One region of the Lysinibacillus sp. VIII_CA genome, then DNA from elsewhere that is predicted to be linked to it. Evidence: riboswitches for the same ligand, from Rfam matches in the RefSeq annotation. Region 1 holds a riboswitch; the other holds the start of a gene.
The links. A riboswitch is a leader RNA that binds a small molecule or an ion and turns the genes downstream of it on or off. The one in region 1 is predicted to bind cobalamin.
Positions count from the first base shown of each region.

Region 2: linked by a shared signal. The riboswitch ahead of ACP3VS_RS17740 (ABC transporter substrate-binding protein) and the one ahead of ACP3VS_RS09315 (hypothetical protein) in region 1 are both predicted to bind cobalamin.

Region 1 covers NZ_JBNFXM010000005.1:102,951-108,065, forward strand. Annotated here, with positions in the region: gene ACP3VS_RS09300 (MATE family efflux transporter) at 1-625, opposite strand, end outside; gene ACP3VS_RS09305 (tyrosine-protein phosphatase) at 775-1,539, opposite strand; gene ACP3VS_RS09310 (ABC transporter substrate-binding protein) at 1,675-2,625, opposite strand; gene ACP3VS_RS09315 (hypothetical protein) at 2,609-3,166, opposite strand; cobalamin riboswitch at 3,331-3,530, opposite strand; gene ACP3VS_RS09320 (glutathione peroxidase) at 3,633-4,178, opposite strand; gene ACP3VS_RS09325 (hypothetical protein) at 4,266-4,817, opposite strand; gene ytvI (sporulation integral membrane protein YtvI) at 4,908-5,115, shown strand, end outside.
Region 2 covers NZ_JBNFXM010000015.1:94,043-99,157, reverse strand. Annotated here, with positions in the region: gene ACP3VS_RS17750 (S9 family peptidase) at 1-1,123, opposite strand, end outside; gene ACP3VS_RS17745 (precorrin-3B methylase) at 1,195-1,872, opposite strand; gene ACP3VS_RS17740 (ABC transporter substrate-binding protein) at 1,925-2,920, opposite strand; cobalamin riboswitch at 3,085-3,272, opposite strand; gene ACP3VS_RS17735 (elongation factor G) at 3,448-5,115, shown strand, end outside.

The sequences.
Region 1 (5,115 bases):
ACCAGAAAAATACGAGCATCGCTAATCCTCTACTAATCACTGAGGATATGGCTGCACCTTTTACACCAAGCTCTGGTAATCCGAAATTTCCAAAGATTAAGCCGTAATTAAGTACAACATGCAGTACATTCATGCCAAGTGATACATACATCGTCTGCTTCGTCCAACCATGAACACGAATAATTGCTGCAAGGGCATTAATGATTGCTTGAAGGAAAATAAAACTCCCAATAATAACTAAATAACTTTGAGCATAATGGAGTACTTCACCTTGCAAGTTCATCATCGACATTAAATGACTAGCAAAGAAGAAAAATAGAACACTCATTATAAGTCCAACTGCCAAATTCATTGTGACTGCTAGAGCGGATATTTTCGCTGCCTCAAAAAAACGTTTTGAACCTAAATATTGTGATACAACGATGGACGCACCATTGCCGACTACCTCAAGAATTAAAATAGCGATATGAATATATTGATTTGCTGCACCAACCCCTGATACAGCATTATCTGATAGAGCACTAAGCATAAAAGTATCGGCTAGTCCCATTAACATAAATAAAAATACTTCTAAAAAGATAGGCCATGTTAAATGGAATAGACTTAACTTATTCGTTCCTTTCATTGTGTCTGCCAATACCTTCACTTCTCCTACACTTTTCTTAAAAATCTATTGTATCTTATCATAAAATTTCAGACTGTAAAGAGATTTATAGGAAGACAGCGCTTCCACATAAAAAATCCCTCTCACTAAATTTGTGAAAGGGTTTTTATTTAAATTAAGCAAAAGGACTGTAATTGCTCACGCTTATCGGCTGTTAGGCCAAACTCCTGCTCCAAAAAGGCTGTCTTTGAGCCATAACGATGATCCATAGCGTCAAGTGCTGCCTGTAAGTAGTCTTCACGAGCAGACATTAAAGCATAAAATTGCTGTAATTCTTGTTCGTTATATTGGTGCTCAATCGTTTGAGCCATTCTTTCTACCATGGGACGCAAATGGATATTCGTATCTAAATAGTCTTCCATAATGGTTTCCTCAGGTACATCTAAAGCCAATAGAATAAGAGCTCCGCCAATTCCTGTTCGGTCTTTTCCAACTGCGCAATGATGGACTAGTCCTAAATTATCAGGGTTTTGTATCGTCAACATTAATTCCTTAAAAGAGGGATTATGGAAAGGCATTTGTGCATAAAAGTCCTTGAACATATCAGCGTTAACTACTTTATAAAACTCTCTACCACCTGTATTTGTTGGCATTTCAAAAGCATGCTTTCCCTTCGCCGGGATTTGAATATATCGAGTTTGTGGAAATACAGGATTAGGGTTATGTTGTACTTCATTCGTGTCACGATAATCAAAAATTGTTTTAATACCTAATGTTTCAAATAATTCTTTATCTGTAGATGTCATTTTACCAAGTGCGGCGGAGCGATAAAATAAGCCCTCCCTTATAACACGCCCATCTCTCGTTTGATACCCCCCCATATCTCGGAAATTATAAACGGCCTCAAACGAAATATTTTTTTGTACTTGCTTCACTGAACTACACCTCCCTATATTAATAAGTGTTCTTATCTTTATTCTATCGAACAAACTACATGAATACCAATTTTCACACTAGGTAATAAAATAAAAAATGCTAGCTGTAATAAACAACTAGCATTTTCTACGATCTTATTTATATAACTCTGGATACACAGCTTTAGCAACTAGCTCAACTGCTTCACCGATACGCGGACCTGGGCGATTTGAGATATCTGTGTCAAGGGGTTGAACTGCCTTATTTTGAATAGCTGATACCGTATTCCACCCATCACGAGCAAGGATTTCTCCAATTGGATTTTCTGTATAGTTGACTGTTGTTAAAATGACGTCTGGATTTCTCGCAATAACATCTTCCTCAGATACTAGCTTCCAGCCATTTAAATCTGCAAACACATTCTTTACATTTGCCGTATTTAATATTTCTTGTTGGAAAGTGCTAGAGCCTGCTGTATATATTTCAGGCTTTGGACTAATCTCTAAATAAACATTTTTGGGTGTTTTTACTTCTTTAACCTTTGTTTTCACATCAGCGATTTTTGCTTTAATTTCTTCGTTTAATGCCTTTCCTTTTTCCTTCACATCCATAACGGCAGCAATTTGTTCGATATCTCCATATACATCATCGAATGTAGCCGCTGATTGAATAACAAACACTTTAATTCCTGCATCTTCGAGTGGCTTAAGTGCATCCTTCTTACCAATCGTATACGCAATCACAACATCTGGCTTTAACGCTATAATTCGCTCACTGTTATAATTCACAGTATCAGAAACACGTTCGATTTTTTGAGCTGCTTCTGGATAAGTATCATATTCAGTGGCACCTACAATTTTATCGCCAACCCCTAGTGCAAATAGAATTTCTGTGTTACTAGGTTGTAAAGACACAACTGTTTTTGGCACTTCCTTAAACTCTATTTCCACACCACGATCATCGGTTACTTTATAACTTGTTTGCTCAATCTTTTGTTCATCTTGAGACACATCCTTATTTTTTGTATCTCCCGCGGTACCACAACCTGCTAAAACGAGCGCTAGCAATAAGACCGATAGCCAGTGTAAATTAAATAGTTTCTTCATTATTATTCACCTTTTTCTTTTTCATTGGATAGGATTTACTCATAAACGGAATTTCAGCTATTCCGGCTTGTTGATTCATATAGACAGCCATTACAAAACATACATTGGCTAATAAGCCTAAATAATCAAAGAGAATAGACGGCACCTCTTGTTCTTCTGAAACCTTGTGTAAAGTTCGATACGATTTTTTCGCCTCACTACGGCAAAGATGTAGAGCAGCCGCCGCCTCTGTTCCTTGAGGTAAAACAAAATTTTGAATCTCATCCTTCACATGACGAACATAAAAATCATAGCGCGCACTTAACCAGGATAGATCTTCATCTGTAACTGCTAGCTTTCCACGAACAGAGCCATTAACATGATAAGCCATAGGTAAAATCTGCATTAAATCATCTGCAACAGCCTGGACATCCTCTTTCTTCACTACAGCTAGTGCAACCCCTATATGCGTTGTTAAACTATCTGTGCGAATCTCAAAATCGACAGTTGAAGCCCTCTCACGCATAAAAGGATAACAAGAATAACGTGCATCTTTTTTCAATCTACTATCCCCCCATTTTTCCAAATGAAAATTCTCGCTTGTTCAGTACATAAAAAAACGTCGCTCCTCACGCAAAGGAACGACGAAAATAACATAATGATTGTCATACAAACACGACACTGCCTATGTATTTGCCGTATATCCTCCTAGCTTCCGAAGAGTTGTTATACGTTCAAATAAAGGTCGGTCTCCTGGCTTGTACAATGCTATTATATGAAATATATAATAGCTATAAAGAACCTTCCCATTTCCTACGAAACAGTGGCTAATCTTTATAATGGCTGTACTTACAGTTGCGGAAACAGCTTCGGCTTTTACCGAATTCCCGATTATGCTAGCAAGCACCTTTATTCTGCAAGAATAATTCACTTGTAATGCAGTTTATCATAGATTGATAGGAAAAAATAGTTACGTACAAAAAGTATACTCGTTTTATAGGCGATATCATAGCATTAAAGTTACTCGACTATAATACTTTTTCAATTGCTTGCTCAATATCAAGCTGTGAGTCTGTAGGCTCAAAGCGAGCTACGGTTTTTCCGCTTGCATCTACTAAAAATTTAGTAAAATTCCAGCGAATATTTCGACCATCTAAAAAACTTGGAGCAAATTGAACGATCGCCTCAGCCAGCATTTTCTCCTGCATGCTTGCTTTCCCGAATTCACGGAAATCGACTTCATGTTTTAAATAATTAAATAAAGGATGTGTCGTCTCACCATTTACTTGGATAAGCTCAAAAATGGGGAACGTAACTCCGTAGTTTACTTTACAAAGATGCGCAGTTTCCTCTCCATCTTCTGGATTTTGGTGGCCAAATTGATCACAAGGAAAACCTAGAACGACAAAATTATTTTTTCCATATTTATCGTACATTTTTTGTAAGTCTTCAAATTGATATGTAAATCGGCACTGATTAGCTGTATTAACTATTAGCAATGTTTTTCCGCGAAATGTTTCCATTGATAAAATTTCACCATTCGGCTTTCGTACTAAATAATTATAAATGCTCATTCCCTAACCCCTTTTGTTTTTTTCATATATTATAATTGACTATTCTCCAATAACCAAAGAGTTTGCACAAAAAACACCATCTCGTTACTAGGAACGGATGGCTGACTTATATTTCTTTTTATATTTAACATTTTGCTCTTCATTAATTAATCGATGTGCTATGTCTAATAATTTAGAATCACTCGTATGATCATATAATTTTTTTAAGGATACAATAATATCATAGCGAATGAGAGTAGGATGCTTCTCATCTAAACAAGTTTGAAATCTCTTGGCTAAAAAAGATACAACTAAATCGCTTTGTACTTGGCCTGCTAAACCAATTTTCCAAATAGCTTGTAATGTATGCCTTGCCGTGACAGGCTTATCATCATAGGTCACAGCCCAAATCTTTAAAAAATCTTCCAATACTCTTTCTTCGGGATCACTGTTTGCAGCTAAAGCACATAAAATTTGCGCGGCAAGTGCACGGGCATGGCCATTTTTATATGTAAGTGCTTGTACAAGCTGTTCCCACACTGCATATGTCCAATCTACGGGCTCCTGCAGAATTTTCATCAGTTCCTCGTAAGATTCATATTGTATATCTCGATTACGCTCTGTTAGATTATTAAAAAGTTGCAAAATCTCTTTTTCCATAATTTATCCCTACCTTTATTGTTTCAGAACGTCATTAAACTTTATTTATGGTACACTTAACTTAATTTTTTTCGCAAAGAAGGTGAGTTTATGAATAAATTTAATGCTAGGAAATTGATTTTTCGATTGCTAGTGATTCTGTCACTAATTATAGCTGCTTATTTTATTATTCCTGTATCTATGCCGTTAATATTAGCAGCTATTAGCGCATTTTTCCTTGAACCGATCGTCATGTTCTTTAAAAGGCGCTGGAAAATGTCTCGAAAAATTGCAGTTGCCTTTATATACATAGTGAGTG
Region 2 (5,115 bases), on a different contig from region 1:
GATTTGTTGTCGTACTTATTGCGACAACTGCTTGGTCATTTTGAGCATCTAATGAAAATCCATAAACATATTGATCATCGTGAATAGCTGGATAAATCTCTCCATCCACATTACCAAAATAAATTGCTGCATTGCCGTGATCTGTTACTTGGAAGTAGAAACTATGATTATCATTCATCCATTGCACAGGTGGAGCTGCTACCCCTTGCAGGAAATCACCGATGACATAGTCACCGACAGGGGCATCAAATTCACTTGTGGCACAGTTTAGCAGATTTTGTTCCATATCATAAATCCATAGCTTCGCTTGTGTGGCATTTTCAAACTCACGTTTTCCCCCAACGAAGGAAAGGAAGCGGCTATTAGGAGACCATGATGTTTGGTAATAAGAGCCAATTCCCTCGGTTACCTTGCGACTCTTTTTTGTTTCTATATCTAATAAGTAAATATCCGCATTAAATGAAAAATCTAAATCCTCTGCTTGATCTGCTAAGTACGTAAGATAGTTGCCATCGGGCGACCATGTACTCAGATGGCAATGCTTGTTCCCTTCTGTCATTTGCTCTAAGTCACCAGATTTTAAATCGACAATAGCGATGTGGGTATGCTGGTCCATATCCGTAAATCCACCAGCATCTGATTTATGTTTCATCTTATCGATTTCTAGCGGCTTTAGTTCTTTTTCTTCTTTCTTGTCATCTTCAGCTTTATCTAGAATAGTTTCATCTTTACCGAGCATAACGGAAAAGGCAATTTTCTCTCCACATGGAGACCAGACAGGCGTTGACGCACCGTTTTTACAATACGTTACTTGTTTTGCCTCCCCACCTGTTTTCGAAAGCACAAAAATTTGCGGCTTGCCTGATCTTGTAGAAGAAAAAGCAATTTGACTGCCATCCGGCGACCACACAGGAGAGCTTGTTCGATAGTCACCATATGTCCATTGCTGAGGACGTTTGTCTTTTAAATTTATATAAAACAGATTAGATATATAGTCTTTTTTCTTCTCATCAATACGTGTCTCTACATAAACTACCTCAGTCCCATCAGGTGAGAGCTGTGGATCTGCCACTGATTTCAAGCGATAAAGATCCTCTGGTTGAATCACTTGTTTAGATGTCATGTTCTTGCTCCTTTGTATTGTCATTTTCTATGCTCTACTACAATATTTCGACACCCTAAGTATTATTCCTGCTACTCGATCGATTTTTTTACTAGTTCCCAATCAGCATTCGATTTTGTTCTGCGATAAAACTTATAAAAAGGTTCATTGGAACGAGCTTGGTCCTGATAAAGACGAATGATTTGTAGCAAAAAATCTTCAATATGGTCGATCCCTACTCTCTTTGCAAAGAGAGTACCCGCCTGTGCTTTCGTCCCCATAGGAATGGCTCCTAGATAAACATCAAAGCTCTCATGCTGATAGACCAAACCGATGTCATCATATGTGGGATTATAACAGGCGGATGCACAGCCATTCACATTGACTCGCATTCTTACAGGCACGGTTATACCATCCAGCGCCTGATAGAGCTGTTCTGTTTGAGGAACTGCTTCCATTTTTTCACCGTCACAAAAATCACATGCTTTCATAACAATATGAGGCCCTGACGATGCAACAAACAGTCCAGCCTCCTGTAAGGCACGGGTAGCTTCAGTTAATTCGCTAGAGGGAATCGATAATAATATGCTATAGGAAGCCGAGTATTTAATGGCTCCCTTCTCCCCTACAATTTCTGCTATTTTTTGAAATTGGGCTGGTGTGTAATGCTTATTGATAATGCCAGGGCTTACTGCTAATCGCGAAAATCCACCTTGCTGATTAAGGGTCTCAAATGTTTTATCTGGTATGTTTTGACGAAATGCGTTCAATAGTTATCGCTCCTTAAGAAAAAGGAGCTAGCACTTTGCTAGCTCGAAATTTTTAAAAGTTTTCTGGGTAGAAGCCCTTAGCTAAAATTTGAATGGCCTCTGCTGCACGGACCCCTTCAGATGCCGCTGAAAGTGGAAGGATGACAAAGCGATCATTTTTGACTGCTTCCATTTCCTTCAAGGCTGGATCATTTTTTAAGAAATTTATCTTTTGTTCAGCCGTTGTTTCACCATAATTAATTATGACAACCACCTCTGGATTGCGATCTACTGCATCTTCCTTCGACACGGTTGTCCACCCTGACTCCACATCTCCAAAGATATTTTGACCGCCAGCGATTGTCACCAGCTCATTCATAAAGTTTTGGCCAGCTGTGAATACATCTTTTTCACCACTGTCAAAGACTAGCACACGTAAATTTTCTCTATCTTTTGGTAATTTAGCTTGAACTTCTTCGACATCTTTTGTCATTTGTTCAATGAATGCTTCGCCGCGATCTTCCACGCGGAATATTTCTGCAATATGACGAATATCAGTGAAAATATCCTCTAATGTTGGCTTTGTCATATTAGAAGCTGTATGTAAATACGTATGAATTCCTAATTCCTCAAGCTCCTCTGGTGTTCCTACACCTTTTTCACCAAAGCCACTTTTCCAGCCTGCATACAAGAAATCTGCCCCGGCATCAATGACTTGCTCCTTCGTTGGGTATTGATCTGAAAGAACAGGAACTTTATCGTAGGCTGCTTGAAGCGGCTCGTAGATTTCGTCATCTAAATAAGCAGTCCCTACCATGGAATCCTCTAGCCCTAATGCAAGCATAATTTCTGTCACATGCTGATTTAAGCTGATTGCCTTTGTAGGTGCTTCCTTATAGGTTTGGGTAGTTCCATTATTTTTAATGATTACCTCAGTCGTTGTCGCCTCAGACGGTTCAACTTTTTCAGTTTGCGTTGCTGAATCAGGCTTGTCCTTTGTACCACACGCTCCTAAAACTGCGATGAGCGCGATGAGCATGACCAGCCATATACTTCTCCATTTTTTCATGTCCTTTTCTCCTTTGTTGTCATAAATATAGAAAGAAATCAGAGACTTCTTTGCTACCAGGATCATTGGAAGGGCATAAAAAAACCCTCTTGTCGCCAAGAGAGTAGCATAGTGAAAAAACGGTATAGTTACCTTTATCACTATCCCCATCCTCGTGGTTCTTAGTTAGCATACACATACTGGCAGGTATCCTGGCTTAGGTTCATCATCTATACACCTTCCCATAGTTAAACTACAGTGGCATCCTGTATAGACTCCCCATTTACAGTTGCGGGACAGCATCGGAATTACACCGATTTCCCTTTTAAGCAAAATGACAAATGCCATTTGCACCAATATGTTCTATTCATTCTATTGATAGACTAGCAGTTCATGAGTTAATTCGCAATCAGAGTAAATTGCAAAATCTGCAATCATCATTATATTAGCACTATTTCGACAAAAAGACGAATCATTTTACAAGAATTATTTGTGCTAGTATTCTGATACAATGAGAACATAGCCACCTATAGAAACGAGGATTTAGTATGTACAAGACGATTGGGGTTCTTGCTCATGTTGATGCAGGAAAAACAACCTTTTCTGAGCAAATGCTTTATCATACCAATAGTATTCAAGCGCGGGGGCGTGTCGATCATCAGGATGCCTATTTAGATAATCATGAGCTTGAGCGTAAACGTGGCATTACAATATTTGCCGAGCAAGGTCGCATGACTATCGGCGACGATACATATACGCTGATCGATACACCAGGGCATGTCGATTTCTCCCCTGAGATGGAGCGTGCCATTCGTGTCATGGATTATGCCATCATTATTATTAGTGCTGTAGAGGGTATACAGGGTCATACAGAAACTGTATGGCAGCTTTTACGGAACTATCATGTCCCTACATTCTTTTTTATTAATAAAATAGATCGTGACGGAGCAGATGTGAGAGCTGTTATGACTCAGCTGCATAAGGATTTCTCAGAACATGTAATCCTCATAGATGAACCACTGCAGGAAAACTATGTTTCAAGCACGATTATGGAATGGCTGGCAGAGCGTGATGAAGAACTGCTAGATAACTTTTTGAATGAAACATTGGAACATCGCCAATGCATGACTAGACTACAAACGATGATTAAAAATGAGGATGCCTTTCCTTGTTTTATAGGTTCTGCGTTGAAGGATGAAGGCATTGAGGAATTTATTGCTCAACTTCCATTCCTAACGGGTACTCACTTCGAGCCAGAAGCACCTTTTCAAGGAGAGGTCTTTAAAATACGCCATGATGGACATCAACGTTTAACGTTCATCAAGGCCCTTACAGGCAAGTTACATGTTCGGGATGAATTTACATTTGGAGATATCACAGAAAAAGTAACAGAAATTCGCCTATATAACGGCAGTCGATTTGAAACTGTTCAGCAAGTTGAGGCTGGTGAAATCTTCGCTGTTAAAGGGCTCAGTCAGGCAAATATTGGGGATCGAATTGGCAGTAAATTGCTATCACTGCCCTATGAGCTTGTCCCTACATTACAGGCAAAAGTTCAATATGAGGGTGAGCAACATATAAAAGAAGTATTAAGGATTTTCCGTTTACTAGAGGCCGAGGAGCCGTCATTGCGTGTCGTGTGGCAGGAAAAATTTCAGGAAATCCATGTGCACATAATGGGTGTCATTCAGTTAGAAGTCCTGATTGACGTGTTATTGAAACGTTTTGCATTACACATTTCTTTTGGAGAGCCGCAAATATTATATATGGAGACAATTGGGACAACCGTTACAGGCTACGGTCATTTTGAGCCACTCAAGCATTATGCAGAGGTTCATTTATTAATGGAGCCTAATGAACGCGGAGCAGGAATTACCTTTAGTAATGCCTGTCATGCCGATGATTTATCAGTGGGCAACCAGCGTCTCGTTGAGAAGCACTTGTTTGAGCGTGATCATCACGGCTTACTCACAGGCTACGCCGTCACAGATATTCATTTTACGCTATTAACGGGGCGTGGTCACAATGAGCATACCTCTGGTGGTGATTTCCGAGAAGCTACTTTCCGAGCACTACGTCAAGGACTAGAACAAGCACAGAACATCCTGCTTGAGCCATATTATCGCTTTAAAATGAAAGCTTCCAATGATTTTATTGGCCGTATGATGACTGACATTCAACAGGCTGCCGGCACATTCGACGACCCAGACCTCACC